2 regions of the Pseudomonas sp. E141 genome follow, and region 1 is predicted to be linked to the other one. Evidence: predicted binding sites of a transcription regulator. Region 1 holds the regulator's gene; the other holds the start of a gene.
The links. The regulator FliA, encoded in region 1, starts transcription of late flagellar genes. The targets are predictions, from matches to a motif close to CTAAAGTTTNNNNNNNNNNNGCCGNTAA.
Positions count from the first base shown of each region.

Region 2: GKKCFE_RS10300 (methyl-accepting chemotaxis protein) is a predicted target of FliA. The motif match lies at 2,572-2,599, and genes of this name have one in related genera.

Region 1 is NZ_CP084024.1:1,391,903-1,399,538, forward strand. Features, by position in the region: gene flhB (flagellar biosynthesis protein FlhB) at 1-15, shown strand, start outside; gene flhA (flagellar biosynthesis protein FlhA) at 197-2,326, shown strand; gene flhF (flagellar biosynthesis protein FlhF) at 2,338-3,687, shown strand; gene fleN (flagellar synthesis regulator FleN) at 3,805-4,635, shown strand; gene fliA (RNA polymerase sigma factor FliA) at 4,632-5,375, shown strand; gene GKKCFE_RS06360 (chemotaxis response regulator CheY) at 5,542-5,913, shown strand; gene GKKCFE_RS06365 (protein phosphatase CheZ) at 5,932-6,717, shown strand; gene GKKCFE_RS06370 (chemotaxis protein CheA) at 6,745-7,636, shown strand, end outside.
Region 2 is NZ_CP084024.1:2,276,082-2,283,717, forward strand. Features, by position in the region: gene GKKCFE_RS10295 (YbdD/YjiX family protein) at 1-161, shown strand, start outside; gene GKKCFE_RS10300 (methyl-accepting chemotaxis protein) at 738-2,534, opposite strand; gene GKKCFE_RS10305 (DUF4212 domain-containing protein) at 2,782-3,048, shown strand; gene GKKCFE_RS10310 (sodium:solute symporter family protein) at 3,060-4,829, shown strand; gene GKKCFE_RS10315 (TonB-dependent siderophore receptor) at 4,997-7,105, shown strand; gene GKKCFE_RS10320 (acyltransferase family protein) at 7,175-7,636, opposite strand, start outside.

The DNA of each region.
Region 1 (7,636 bases):
CGCCGCGACTCCTGATTCGGGCCTGCGTTGATTGCGCTCGGATGCAGAACCAGTGGGAGCGAGCCTTGATTGCATACGGCGCCTTGGCTAGCGCCTCTATTTCAGCCTCTGACAAAAGTTGGAAGGCTTCTTGCAACACCCCGTCTACGCCCGTTCCGGGCGTCAAAAGTTTGCTTCACAGGAACGGGGATTATTGGTGGATCGCTCTCAGTTATTCAACACCGCGCGCAACAACGTAGCCGACCTCAGCCGGGGTAATCTGGGCGTGCCGTTGTTGCTGCTGGTCATGCTCGCCATGATGATGCTGCCGGTGCCACCGTTTCTGCTGGACGTGTTCTTCACGTTCAACATCGCTTTGTCCATCGTTGTACTGCTGGTGTGTGTGTACGCATTGCGGCCACTGGATTTCGCGGTGTTCCCGACCATTCTGCTGGTGGCGACGCTGATGCGCCTGGCGCTCAACGTGGCGTCCACCCGGGTGGTGATGATCCACGGGCATGAAGGCCACGCCGCTGCCGGTAAGGTGATCCAGGCCTTCGGTGAAGTGGTGATCGGCGGAAACTACGTGGTGGGTATCGTCGTCTTCGCCATTTTGATGATCATCAACTTTGTCGTGGTGACCAAGGGTGCCGGACGGATTTCCGAGGTGAGCGCGCGTTTCACCCTCGATGCAATGCCCGGCAAGCAAATGGCAATCGACGCCGACCTCAACGCTGGCCTGATCGATCAGGGCCAGGCCAAGGCCCGTCGTCTGGAAGTGGCCCAGGAAGCCGAGTTCTATGGCTCCATGGACGGTGCCAGCAAATTCGTGCGCGGCGATGCCATCGCCGGCCTGCTGATCCTCTTCATCAACCTGATCGGCGGTATGGCTGTCGGTATCTTCCAGCACGGCATGACATTCGGCGATGCCGGCAAGGTTTACGCGCTGTTAACCATTGGTGACGGTTTGGTGGCGCAATTGCCATCACTGTTGTTATCCACAGCTGCCGCGATCATGGTGACCCGTGCGTCCGGCTCCGAAGACATGGGTAAGCAGATCGGCCGGCAGATGTTTGCATCGCCCAAGGCGTTGGCCGTTGCAGCCGGACTGATGGCCGTGATGGGCCTGGTCCCCGGGATGCCCCATTTCTCGTTTCTGAGCATGGCCGCATTGGCGGCGGGTGGCGCCTACCTGTTCTGGAAGAAACAGAACGTACAAAAGGTTCAGGCTCTGCAGGAGGTCAAGCGTCAGCAGGAACTGTTGCCGTCGCCGGCTCGTGCCATGGAAACCAAGGAGCTGGGCTGGGACGACGTGACGCCGATCGACATGATCGGCCTGGAAGTCGGTTACCGTCTGATCCCCTTGGTGGACCGCAATCAGGGTGGTCAATTGCTCGCGCGGATCAAGGGTGTGCGCAAGAAGCTGTCCCAGGACCTGGGCTTTTTGATGCCCACTGTACATATTCGTGACAACCTCGATCTGGCGCCAAGTGCCTATCGCTTGACGCTGATGGGGGTGATCCTGGCCGAAGCCGAGATTTACCCGGACCGTGAACTGGCGATCAACCCGGGACAGGTCTACGGTTCGCTCAACGGCATTACCGCCAAGGATCCGGCTTTTGGCCTGGAAGCGGTATGGATCGAAATCAGCCAGCGGGCCCAGGCCCAGTCCCTTGGCTATACCGTGGTGGACGCCAGTACCGTGGTCGCGACCCACTTGAACCAGATTCTGTACAAGCACTCCAGCGAGCTGATCGGTCACGAAGAAGTCCAGCAATTGCTGCAAGTGCTGGCCAAAGGCTCGCCGAAGCTGGCCGAAGAGCTGGTGCCTGGCGTGGTTTCGTTGTCGCAATTGCTCAAGGTGTTGCAGGCGCTGTTGGCTGAGCAGGTGCCGGTGCGCGACATTCGCAGCATTGCCGAGGCTATCGCCAACAACGCTTCCAAGAGTCAAGATACCGCCGCTCTGGTGGCTGCGGTGCGGGTTGGCGTATCCCGCGCAATCGTCCAAAGCATTGTAGGCACTGAGTCGGAGCTGCCTGTGATCACGTTGGAGCCAAGGTTGGAACAGATATTGCTCAATAGTCTGCAGAAGGCAGGACAAGGCTCGGAAGAGGGCGTTCTGCTGGAGCCAAGCATGGCCGAGAAGCTGCAGCGTTCGCTGATCGATGCAGCCCAGCGGCAGGAGATGCAAGGCCAACCGGTGATCCTGCTGGTGGCCGGTCCGATTCGCGCGATGCTTTCGCGATTCGGGCGCCTCGCGGTCCCGGGGCTGCATGTGCTGGCGTACCAGGAAATACCGGACAACAAGCAAGTGACCATCGTTGCGACAGTAGGGCCCAACGGCTGAGGTAGTGGTTTATGCAAGTGAAGCGTTTTTTCGCCGCCGATATGCGTCAGGCCATGAAGCTGGTTCGTGACGAGCTGGGCGCTGAAGCCGCCATCATCGGCAACCGTCGGATCGCCGGCGGTGTCGAGCTGACGGCGGCTCTGGATTACAAATTGTCGGCGCTGGCCCCACGTGTTCCCAACATGGAACTCGAGGATGAGCTGCGCAAGACCCAGTCGCGCATCGCCAGTGCCCAGGCCGAATTGAGCTTGCGCAGCAGTGACGGCGAAGCCAGCGCGGGCACCAATCGTCAATTGTTCGCCGGCCAGCCTCTGACCGCTGGATTGCCGTTGACCGCTGCTGAGCCACTGGTCGAGCAGGCCAAGGCCGAGCCGCGTCGTCCGGCGCCGGTTCAGGCTGCCTCAGGCGGTGGCGTCGACCCGCGCGCCCTGGACTCGATGCGCTTCGAACTCAACAGCCTGCGTGAACTGATGGAAGTTCAGCTCGGCTCCCTGGCCTGGAACCAGTTGCAAGGCAACCGTCCGGCCCAGGCAAACCTGTGGCGTCGCCTGCAACGTATCGGCTTGTCCGGCCCGTTGTCCCGCGACCTGCTGGCGCTGATCAACGATATCGAAGAACCTCGTCAGGCCTGGCGCATGTTGCTGGCGCACCTGGCGCGGATGATCGCCACACCGGAAGTCGAGCCTCTCGAAGAAGGTGGCGTCATTGCCATGGTCGGCCCGGCCGGCATGGGCAAGACCACCACCCTGGCCAAGCTCGCGGCGCGTTATGTACTCAAGTACGGCGCCCAGAGCATCGCCCTGGTGAGCATGGACAGTTTCCGTATCGGTGCCCAGGAACAACTCAAGACCCTTGGCCGGATCCTCAATGTGTCGGTGACCCATGTGGATCCGGGCCAGTCCCTGGCCCAGGCGCTGGAACCGCTGCTGCGCAAGCGCGTCGTGCTGATCGATACCGCCGGCCTGCAAGCCAGCGATCCGGCCCTGCGCATGCAGCTTGAAAGCCTGGCCGGGCGTGGGATCCGGTCAAAAAATTATCTCGTGTTGGCAACCACCAGCCAGAAACAGGTTCTAACCGCCGCATACCACAGCTACAAACGCTGCGGGCTGGCCGGCTGCATCCTGACTAAGCTGGACGAAACGGCAAGCCTGGGCGAGGTGTTGAGCCTGGCGATCGGTCATGATTTACCGGTGGCCTACCTGACCGACGGGCCGCGGATCCCGGATGATTTGCATCTGCCGCGCCGTCATCAACTGGTCAGTCGTGCCGTGAGTGTGCAAATGCAGGAAGAACCCAGCGAAGAAGCCATGGCTGATATGTTCGCTGATATCTACCACAGCCCGACCAAGCAGGTCGGCTGAGGTAATCATGAATATTTTTTGTACCTACATCGATGGTCTGCCATGCATTGTTCCTTCATGCGAGCGCGCAGCCAGTAATGTGGCCTCCGTCTAAGTAAGACAAGGTAAAGAACGAACATGGGCAGCATGCATCCCGTACAGGTGATCGCGGTGACCGGCGGCAAAGGTGGCGTCGGCAAGACTAACGTGTCAGTGAACTTGTCCCTGGCTCTGGCAGAGCTTGGCCGACGGGTCATGCTGCTGGACGCCGACCTGGGCCTGGCGAACGTCGACGTGCTGCTGGGGCTCACGCCCAAGCGCACGCTGGCGGACGTGATAGAGGGCCGCTGCGAACTGCGCGACGTGCTGCTGCAAGGGCCGGGCGGGATTCGCATCGTGCCGGCTGCCTCGGGCACCCAGAGCATGGTTCACCTGACCCCGGCTCAACACGCCGGCCTGATCCAGGCCTTCAGCGACATCGGTGACAACCTCGATGTGCTGGTGATCGACACCGCTGCCGGTATCGGTGATTCGGTCGTCAGTTTCGTACGCGCTGCCCAGGAAGTCTTGCTGGTGGTCTGCGACGAACCGACGTCCATCACCGACGCCTATGCCCTGATCAAGTTATTGAACCGTGACTACGGCATGAACCGCTTCCGCGTCCTGGCCAACATGGCCCAGAGCCCGCAGGAAGGTCGCAACCTGTTCGCCAAGTTGACAAAGGTCACGGATCGTTTCCTGGACGTCGCCCTACAATACGTCGGCGCTGTGCCCTACGACGAAAGCGTACGCAAGGCCGTCCAGAAGCAACGTGCGGTTTATGAAGCCTTTCCCCGTTCCAAATGCGCACTGGCGTTCAAGGCTATTGCCCAGAAGGTTGATACCTGGCCACTGCCAGCCAACCCTCGCGGGCATCTGGAGTTTTTCGTCGAGCGTCTCGTGCAACAAACAGCAGGGCCCGTGTTATGACAGCCAGCGGTTACAACCATCTCTACAAGAAATCGGCACGGGACGCCCAGTACGAATTGATTGAGCGATACGCGCCTCTGGTCAAGCGTATCGCCTATCACTTGCTGGCGCGGTTGCCGGCCAGTGTCCAGGTTGAAGACCTGATCCAGGCGGGCATGATCGGCCTGCTCGAAGTGTCGAACAAATACGACGCGAGCAAGGGCGCCAGTTTCGAGACCTATGCCGGTATTCGCATTCGCGGGGCGATGCTCGATGAAGTCCGTAAGGGTGATTGGGCGCCGCGTTCGGTGCATCGCAATACCCGCATGGTCAGTGACGCCATTCGCGCCATTGAAGCTAAAACCGGGCGTGACGCTAAAGATCACGAGGTTGCGGCCGAACTCCAATTGAGTCTCGATGATTATTACGGGATTTTGAACGATACCTTGGGCAGTCGCCTGTTCAGTTTCGACGACCTGCTGCAGGACGGCGAACACGAAGGGCTGCACGAGGACGGCGCGAGTGCTCACATGGAGCCATCGCGTGACCTGGAAGATGAGCGTTTCCAGAGCGCGCTGGCGGATGCGATTGCCAATTTGCCGGAGCGTGAGCGACTGGTCTTGGCGCTGTACTACGACGAAGAGCTGAACCTCAAGGAAATCGGTGAGGTCCTGGGTGTCAGCGAATCGCGGGTCAGCCAGTTACACAGCCAGTGCGCGGCCCGTTTGCGGGGGCGTTTGGGGGAGTGGCGAGCGCGCTGACAGCAGTGTGGGGACACTGCGAACGAGGCTGGCCTGGCATGTGCTGAGCCAGTCTTTCTCTGTTGTCCTCCAGACCGTTGTCGAGTGTTGTGCCGGATTGATTGAAATGGCGCGTTCAGGTGCTGGGCGCGTTTAAGACTGCTTGGAGGTCGAATTGGACAAGAACATGAAAATCCTCATCGTTGATGACTTCTCAACGATGCGGCGGATCATAAAAAACCTGTTGCGTGACCTTGGGTTCACCAACACGGTCGAGGCCGACGATGGCACCACTGCCATTCCGGTTCTCAACAGCGGAAGCATCGACTTTCTGGTGACTGACTGGAACATGCCCGGCATGACCGGTATCGACTTGCTGCGCCACGTGCGCGCCGACGAAAAACTCAAGCACCTTCCGGTGCTGATGGTCACTGCCGAAGCCAAGCGCGAGCAGATCATCGAAGCGGCCCAGGCCGGTGTGAACGGCTACGTGGTCAAACCCTTCACGGCCCAGGCGTTGAAAGAGAAGATCGAAAAAATCTTCGAACGCATCGGTTAACGGCGCCACGGGGGAGCTATGGATAACGAATCTTCAATGGGTGATTTCGAATCGACCCTGAAAAAACATGCCCGCGAACTGGTCGACAGCCTTGAGAAAGGCCGCTTTGGCGATGCGGTTCAAATGATCCATGAGCTCAACCAGACCCGTGACCGCGGTCTGTATCAGGAAGTGGGCAAGCTCACGCGTGAACTGCACAGCGCGATTGTCAATTTTCAGATCGATCCGAACATGCCGCAGGCCGAGGAGGTCTCGCAGATCACCGACGCGACCGAGCGTCTGGGTTATGTGGTCAAGCTGACCGAGGCCGCGGCCAACCGCACCATGGACCTGGTGGAGAACGCAACGCCGCTGGTCAATGGCCTGAGCGATGAAGCCCAGGCCTTGAGCACCGACTGGGGTCGCTTCATGCGGCGCGAAGTCGGGGCTGAAGAGTTTCGCGAGCTGGCCCGTCGGGTCGACGGTTTCCTGACGCGCAGTAGCGCCGAGAACCGCGCCGTGGCGAGCAACCTCAACGACATTCTGCTGGCTCAGGACTATCAAGACCTGACCGGCCAGGTGATCAAGCGGGTGACCCAACTGGTCACCGAAGTGGAAAGCAACCTGCTCAAACTGGTGTTGATGGCCAGCCAGGTAGACCGCTTTGCAGGCATCGAACACGACCGTGAAGCGATGCTCGCTGAAAAAGATCCACAAAAACATCTCTCTCAGGGTGAAGGTCCGCAAATTCATGCCGATAAAAGAGAAGACGTTGTGTCCGGTCAGGACGATGTGGACGATTTGCTGTCCAGCCTTGGATTTTAGGTTTTAGACCTCTAGGAGCACCCATTAATGAGCTTCGGCGCCGATGAAGAGATCCTTCAGGATTTCCTGGTTGAGGCCGGCGAGATTCTAGAGCAACTGTCCGAACAGCTGGTCGAGCTGGAAAGCCGACCTGATGATGCGGATCTGCTCAATGCAATTTTTCGCGGTTTCCACACTGTAAAAGGAGGCGCCGGCTTCCTCCAGCTCAATGAGCTGGTGGAGTGCTGTCACATTGCCGAAAACGTGTTCGACATCCTGCGCAAGGGTGAGCGTCGCGTTGACTCGGAATTGATGGACGTGGTGCTCGAAGCGCTGGATGCGGTCAACAGCATGTTCAGTGAAGTGCGCGAGCGCTCGCCGATCACCGCTGCTACGCCTGAGCTGCTCGCCGCGCTGTCGCGCCTGGCCGAGCCGCAGTCGGCTGACGAAGCTGCACCGGTAGCCGCGCCAGTGGTTGAGGAACCGGTCGCCGAGGAATCAGGCGACATCACCGATAACGAATTCGAACAACTGCTGGACTCGCTGAACGCCGTCAAGGCTCAAGCCCAGGCTCCGGCAGCGCCTGCTGCCCCGGCTGCGCCGGCCGCCGATGCCGCCGCCAGCGATGAAATCACCGACGCCGAGTTCGAGTCGCTGCTCGATCAGCTTCACGGCAAGGGCCAGTTCGCCGTGGATGCCGTCGCCCCCCCGAGTGCCCCGGCCGCCCCGAAAGCGGCGGGCGACAACTCCGATATCACCGACGATGAGTTCGAGGCTTTGCTCGATCAGTTGCACGGCAAGGGTAACTTCGCCGTGGACGCACTGGATTCGGCTATCGCCTCCGCGCCGACCCCAGCCAAGCCTGCCGCCGCAGCAGCGGGCAGCGACCTGATCAGCGATCACGAATTCGAATCACTGCTCGACGAACTGCACGGCAAGG
Region 2 (7,636 bases), 880 kb from region 1:
GTCAGGCCGCCCGCCTGATGGTCGGCATGCCCGACTACGACAACTACGTCGAGCACATGCAAAGCAAACACCCGGACAAACCGTTGATGGACTACGAGGCGTTCTTCCGCGAACGCCAGGAAGCCCGATACGGTGGCAAGGCGGGACCCAAGTGCTGTTGATCAACTGATTTCAGGTTGATGAGGTAACCCTGTGGGAGCGAGCCTGCTCGCGATGGCGTCGGGTCAGTTACGATGATGTTGACTGACCCACCGCCATCGCGAGCAAGCTCGCTCCCACAATTGTTTTGGGGTGGCCTCGGGATTTGCATACACCACCGATCCCCTTGTGGGAGCGAGCCTGCTCGCGATGGCATCAGGTCAGCAGCATTGATGTTTGCTGATCCACCGCTTTCGCGAGCAAGCCCGCTCCCACAGTTATTTTGGGGCAGCCTCGGGATTTGCATACACCACCGATCCCCTTGTGGGAGCGAGCCTGCTCGCGATGGCATCAGGTCAGCAGCATTGATGTTTGCTGATCCACCGCTTTCGCGAGCAGGCTCGCTCCCACAGTTGTTTTGGGGCGGCCTCGGGATTTGCATCACCACAGAACCCTTGTGGGAGCGAGCCTGCTCGCGATGGCATCAGGTCAGCAGCATTGATGTTTGCTGATCTACCGCTTTCGCGGGCAGGCTTGCTCCCACCGTTGTTTTGGGGTGGCCTCGGGATGTGCATCAGCACCGAACCAGGTGCAGTGCATCACTCTGCCAACAGCACCGCTGCATCGAACCCGACCCGCAAATTGCCCCAATGGCGGCCGCCGAAGAAGAACGGTACGTCGATCTCGGTCATGATTTCCCCGGTATCGCGCAGGTAGGTCTGGAGCAGGAAGCGTTGGGTGTTGCCCGCCGCGCGCAGGCCGATCGGGTCGTTGAAGATGCGCTTGTTGCGGCACACGGGCAGGTCGACGGTGCGGTCACCGGTCGGTTGTTTCGAAACCCAGCTGTTGTTCACTGGGCAATAACCCTTGGTGTCGACGATGAATGAGACTTTGCCGCCCGGGGTGCTGCGGGTGAGTTTGTCGCATTCTTCCTGGCAGACTTGGGCAAAACGCTCGGTGTAGCTGGTCATGTATTGCTTGGGATCGGTGCCGGGGATCAGTTGGTAGTTCTGATCGAACAGGTTGAGGCCATCCTGCTGCAGCGCCTCCAATTGGACCTGGAGGCCGTCGCGGCACTGGCTGGCCCGGGTGATGGCGGCATCCAGCTTGCCATGGCCGAGCACGAACCGGCCCAACAATGCCTGGACCTTTTCAGCGACACCGGACAAGTCACGGGTAGCCGTTGCCGAATGCTGCATGCGCTGGTCAATCGACTGGCTGTCGGCATGGATCTGCGTAACCCGTTCGTTGATACCCGTGTTGGATTCGGCGAAAAGCTGGATATGGGACGCGATATCGGCCAACTTGCCATTGGTGGATTCGAAGTCGCCGATCATGCTTTCGAAATGGCCCGAGGCACGCTCCACGACTTTCTGGGTTTCCCGGGCGCTGTGGCTGATCTGGTTGGTCTGTTCATGTGTGGAACTGACTTCTTCGAGCATGGCGTCGATGTTTCGTGAGATGTCGTCGGTAGCCCGGCTGACATTCTGCGCCAAGGTGCGCACCTCATCGGCCACCACGGCAAACCCCCGACCGCTTTCACCGGCCCGGGCGGCTTCGATGGCCGCGTTGAGGGCCAGCAAGTTGGTTTGGGCAGAGATCTGCTGGATCAGCCCAACGATGGACTTGATGCTCGAAGAACGTTGGTTCAGGGCGCCTACCAGCGTGGCGAATTCATTGAGGCTGCTGGAGATTTCACTGATGTTGCCCGTCACTTCCAGCAGTTCTGCATAGGAGTCGCGAGCCATGCTCAGGTTCTGGGCAGTGGTGCTGGAAATGCCCTGAGTCTGGCGCGAGACTTCTTCGATGCGACCTACGGCGGTGTTGCTCTGGTCCATCACTTCCTTGGCGAAGCGGGCCTGGTGAGTAGCGCTGTCGCTGGAGTCGCTGATGTTTTTCAACGAACGCGCCGATTCGACCGCAATGTGCACGGTCAGCGCCTGGACATTACTGATGATCTCCCGCTGCTTGGCCAGGAAGCGGTTGCAAGTGTCGGCCAGCACGCGGATTTCGTCGTGGGTCACCAGAGGCAGGTCTTTGGACAGGTCGCCTTCGCCGCTGGCGATCTCCTCGAGCGCCTTGGTCATGGCCGTGACGGGGCGCACGATGAGGTGGCGAAAGTACCAGACCATGAAGCTGATCATGCACAGCGTCAGCAGCGCGCCGAAGAGCAGGGCATGGGTGAGGCTGTCGAGCCGGCCTTCGACTTGCCCCAGCAGCGCGGGGTCCAGTTGCGCAGTGTGCAACTGCAGCACAATGTCGGCGCGGGCACTGACTGCCACCCAGTAAAGCAAGCCACTGACCACGACCAGCAGGAAAAGGCTCGACAGCTTTTTGGTGAGCGTATCGAAAAACTGCATCTCGATAGACTCGTACAAGGCCTTTAGCGTCTGCATCCGTTGCTCCCGGGTAAAAAATCACTTTGATTGCATACATTCGACCGCGCACGGCAAAGCTTTAGGGAAATGGGCGATTTGATATCACTGCGGCGGTTTCCGCGATCTTTAACCCGTCCCAGTAAGTGAGGGAACGCGGATGTCAATATCCAGAGTGGCGAAGGTAGACGAAAGTCGTACTAGCGCTCTGCCCAGCGACTGCTACGGTTTGAGTGGAAAACAATAAAAACAACGGGAGTTGATTTCCATGTCCACTCAAAAGCAACAGGCTGCGCGCGCCTACTGGACGGAGAACCTACGCTGGATGCTGGTATTGCTGGCAATCTGGTTCTTGGTGTCGTTCGGCTTTGGCATTTTGCTGGTTGACCAGCTCAACACCATCAGCTTCTTCGGTACGCCCCTGGGATTCTGGTTTGCCCAGCAGGGGTCCATCTATGTCTTTGTGCTCGAGATCTTCTTCTATGTCTGGAAGATGAATCAGCTCGATCGCAAATATGACGTCCACGAAGACTGAGGCCGACGAGCATGGATACCCAAACCCTGATCTACCTGTTCGTCGGTGCGTCCTTTGCGCTCTATATCGCCATTGCCATCTGGACGCGCGCCGGCTCCACCAGCGAGTACTACGTCGCCAGCAAAGGGGTGCACCCGGTACTCAACGGCATGGCTACAGGGGCCGACTGGATGTCGGCCGCTTCGTTCATCTCCATGGCCGGGATCATCGCCTTCGCCGGCTATGACGGCTCGGTCTACCTGATGGGCTGGACCGGCGGCTATGTGCTGCTGGCGATGTGTCTGGCGCCGTATCTGCGCAAGTTCGGCAAGTTCACCGTCCCGGAGTTCGTCGGCGCGCGTTACTACTCGCAGACGGCGCGGGTGGTGGCTGTGATCTGCGTGATCTTCATTTCCTTCACGTATGTGGCAGGGCAGATGCGCGGTGTGGGCATCGTGTTCTCCCGTTACCTGGAAGTGGATATCAATACCGGCGTGATGATCGGTATGGCCATTGTGTTCTTCTATTCCGTACTGGGCGGCATGAAGGGCATCACCTACACGCAGGTGGCGCAGTACTGCGTGATGATTTTTGCCTACATGGTGCCGGCGATCTACATCTCGATCATGATCACCGGTAATCCGGTCCCGCAACTGGGCTTCATCAGCGAGGTCACCGGCTCCGGCCAGAGTGTAATCGAGCGGCTCAACGGGCTGGGTGCGGAGCTGGGTTTCACGGCCTATACCGACGGCACCAAATCGACCACCGACGTGTTTTTCATCACCATGGCGCTGATGGTCGGTACTGCGGGCCTGCCTCATGTGATCGTGCGTTTCTTCACCACCCCGACAGTGCGTGATGCGCGCAAGTCAGCAGGTTACGCACTGCTGTTCATCGCCATCCTCTACACCACCGCACCGGCCGTGGCGGCTTTCGCGCGCACCAATCTGCTGACCTCGATCCCCAACGTCAGCTACGCCACAGCGCCAGCCTGGTTCAAGACCTGGGAAAATTCGGGGCTGATCGCCTGGGCGGACAAAAACAATGACGGCATCATCCAGTATGGCCCGGGGGCAGCCCTGGTCGGCGCGCCGAGTTTCACGGGTGAGCGCGGGGCGAACGAGCAGCGGCTGCTGAGCAACCAGGTTTCACCAGTGGCCAACGAACTGTATGTCGACAACGACATCATGGTTCTGGCCAACCCGGAGATTGCCGGGTTGCCAGGCTGGGTCATCGCCCTGATTGCCGCCGGTGGCCTGGCGGCGGCGCTGTCGACGGCAGCGGGGTTGCTGCTGGTGATTTCCACATCGGTCTCCCATGACCTGCTCAAAAGCAACATCATGCCCAGGATCACTGAAAAGCAAGAGTTGCTGGCCGCCCGGATCGCCGCTGGCGTGGCGGTGCTGATCGCCGGGTTGTTCGGCATCTACCCGCCGGCATTCGTGGCCCAGGTGGTGGCGTTCGCCTTTGGACTGGCGGCGTCCTCGTTCTTCCCGGTGATTGTCATGGGGATCTTCTCCAAACGCATGAACCGCGAAGGCGCGATCGCCGGGATGATTGTGGGGCTGACGTTTACATTCACCTACATCGTCTACTTCAAATTCATCAATCCGGCGATGAACACTGCCGATCACTGGTGGCTGGGCGTATCGCCCGAAGGCATCGGCACCCTGGGGATGCTCTTCAACTTCGTAGCCGCGGTGGTGGTGTCACGCTTTACCGCGCCGCCACCGGAGCACATTCAGCACCTGGTGGAAGATATCCGGGTTCCAAGGGGGGCGGGTGCGGCCATCGATCATTGATGTGCGGTAAGCCCTGATAACAGGGGTGGGAAACGAACAAAGGCGCCGGAGTGATCCGGCGTCTTTTTTTTTGCGCGGGTCAAGCGGGAAAGCGTTAGAAATATTTACTGGGAATCATTCTCAAAGTATATTCTCTCTCATTAACATCCCTCTGTGAGTGCTGCGTCTTGAATCGTTCCACCCCTCTCGCTACCCGCAACGCCTTTTTTAAACGCGTGTTGCCAACGCTGTCCTGCTGTTTCATTGCAAGCCCTTTGTGGGCGCAGGACATTCTCGAACTGCCAACCACGGACATCCAGGGCAGTCGCATCACTCAGGACGAAGGGTACACGGCGTCGCAAGCCAGCACCGCGAGCAAAAGCGATGTACCGATCAAGGAAGAGGCGCAGTCGATCAACGTGGTGACCCGGCAGACCCTGGCGGACTATCAGGTGCGCTCGCTGGGCGATGCGATGAAATTTGTCAGCGGCGTCAGCCAGGGCAATACCCTGGGCGGTTCGCGGGATTCGCTGGTCAAGCGCGGTTTCGGCACCAACGATGACGGCTCGATCCTGCGCGATGGTGTGCGTTCGAACCTGGGACGTAACTTCAGCGCCACCACCGAGCGGGTCGAAGTGCTCAAGGGCCCGGCCTCGATGTTATACGGCGCGCTGGAGCCCGGCGGCCTGGTCAACATCATCAGCAAGAAACCCGAATACACCCAGAGCACCACACTGAGCGGCTCGGCCTACAGCGAAGGTGGCGGCACCATGGCCCTGGATACCACCGGGCCGTTGGGCGATACCGGCCTGGCGTATCGGTTGATCGCCGAGCGTGGGCATGAGGATTATTGGCGCAACTATGGCGTCAACGAGAGCACGCTGGTGGCGCCGTCCCTGGCCTGGACGGGTGAGCGGGCCTCGTTGAACCTCAGTTATGAGTACAACGAATATTCCAATCCCTTCGACCGCGGCACCGTATTCACCGACGGGCATCCGGCCGACATTGACTACAACAAGCGCCTTGATGAGCCTTGGGCCAAAAGCGTGGGGATTCGCGAAACGGCGACAGCGCGGTTTGAGTATGAGCTGAGTGAAGCGTGGAAGACCCGCGTGACCTATGGCTGGAACAATGATCGGTATAGTCTTTCGATTGCGCAGCCGCGGCTGTCGAACGGAGTTTTCCAGCGTGCCGCCAACGGCGCGCACTATGACGATGAAACCCGCTACGCCAGTTGGGATTTCATGGGCAAGCAGGAACTGTTCGGCCAGCGTCATGACCTGTTGATCGGTGTCGACAATCAGGTGTCCGATCAATTCCGTGGCAAAACCTATCGCGGAGCTTATCAATCAGGCTTTGACCCTGCGGCACCGGTGTACGGTGGTCTGGGGGAGCCAAGCACGGTAAATGCGCCGCAAAGCAACTTGAGCAACAAGCTGACTTCCAGTTCGGTGTATCTCAAGGACAACTGGCATCTGGATGACCGCTGGATCCTGGTCTTTGGGGGCCGTTACCAGCATTACGATCAATACGCCGACCAAGGCATGCTCACGCGCGTCCACGTTCGTGACGATAACGGCGATGCCTTTGTCCCATTCCTGGGCCTCGTCTATAAAGCCACCGAGGAACTGTCGCTTTATGGCAACTACAGCCGGTCGTTCAAGCCTAACGATACCGTCGATAAAAACCTTGCCACCTTCAAACCGGAAGAGGGCCGCAGCTATGAAATCGGCGCCAAGTACGATCCATTGCCAGGCTTGAACATCAACCTCGCCCTGTTCGACATCGTTAAAAAGAACGTGGTGACCACTGTTGACGACGTCTCCGAAGCCGCCGGCAAAGTTGGCTCCCAAGGCCTGGAGTTGGACATCACCGGTCGCCTGGCCGACCGTTGGGACTTGATAGGCACTTACGCCTACACCCATACCGAGATATTGGATGACCCGAAAAACGAAGGTCATCGCCTGCCCGACGCACCCAAGCACACCGCCAGCCTGTACCTGACCCACCATCTGAACGTGCCCGCTGAATTCGGCGCGTGGCACGCCGGCGCCGGTGCGCGTTATGTTGGAGAGCGCGCCGCGAATGCCGCCAACGGTTTCTGGCTCAGCAGCTACACCGTGGCCGACGCCTTCCTGCGCTGGGAGTCACCGGTATTGGGGCACAAGACCTCGTTGCAGGTGAACGTGGACAACCTGTTCGATAAACACTACTACCCGTCTTCCACCGGCAGCGAAGTGCAGGTCAATGTCGGCGAACCGCGTGCCGCCCGCCTGAGTGCCAGCGTGACGTTCTGAGTGCGCTGTACTGAAAACAAAAAATGCCCGGAACCGAGTTCCGGGCATTTTTTTATTCGGGGCCAGCGGCTAAGCCAGTGTGCGGCCAACGGGTACCTGCGTGATGTCACGTTTAGCGCCCGCCCTCAACGCGTGGCGCAGCTTCAGCGCCGGTCGCTCAACGCAGTAATACGACAAGCCACTCAATGCCAGCGACAACACCAGCACCAGTGTAATCATCAGGGCGCTGTACTCAACCGGCCAGAACGCCCGCAACACGTACATCACCACAAAATGGTTGAGGAACACGCCATAGCTGATATTCCCCAGAAACTCATCCATCCAGTGATGCTTGAGCCTGCTGAGCACATGCACCGCCGGCACACCCAAGACTATGCCCAAGGTTACTTCTGCGCTGAAGGGGCGGCGGGGAATGAACCCGACAACAATGGCCAGGAACATTATCGCTGCCACGACTGTGGTGATGGAGGCGACCCATAGTCCTTTGGTTTGGGCGTGGTACAGGTAGCTGCCGCACAGGAAGATGAACAA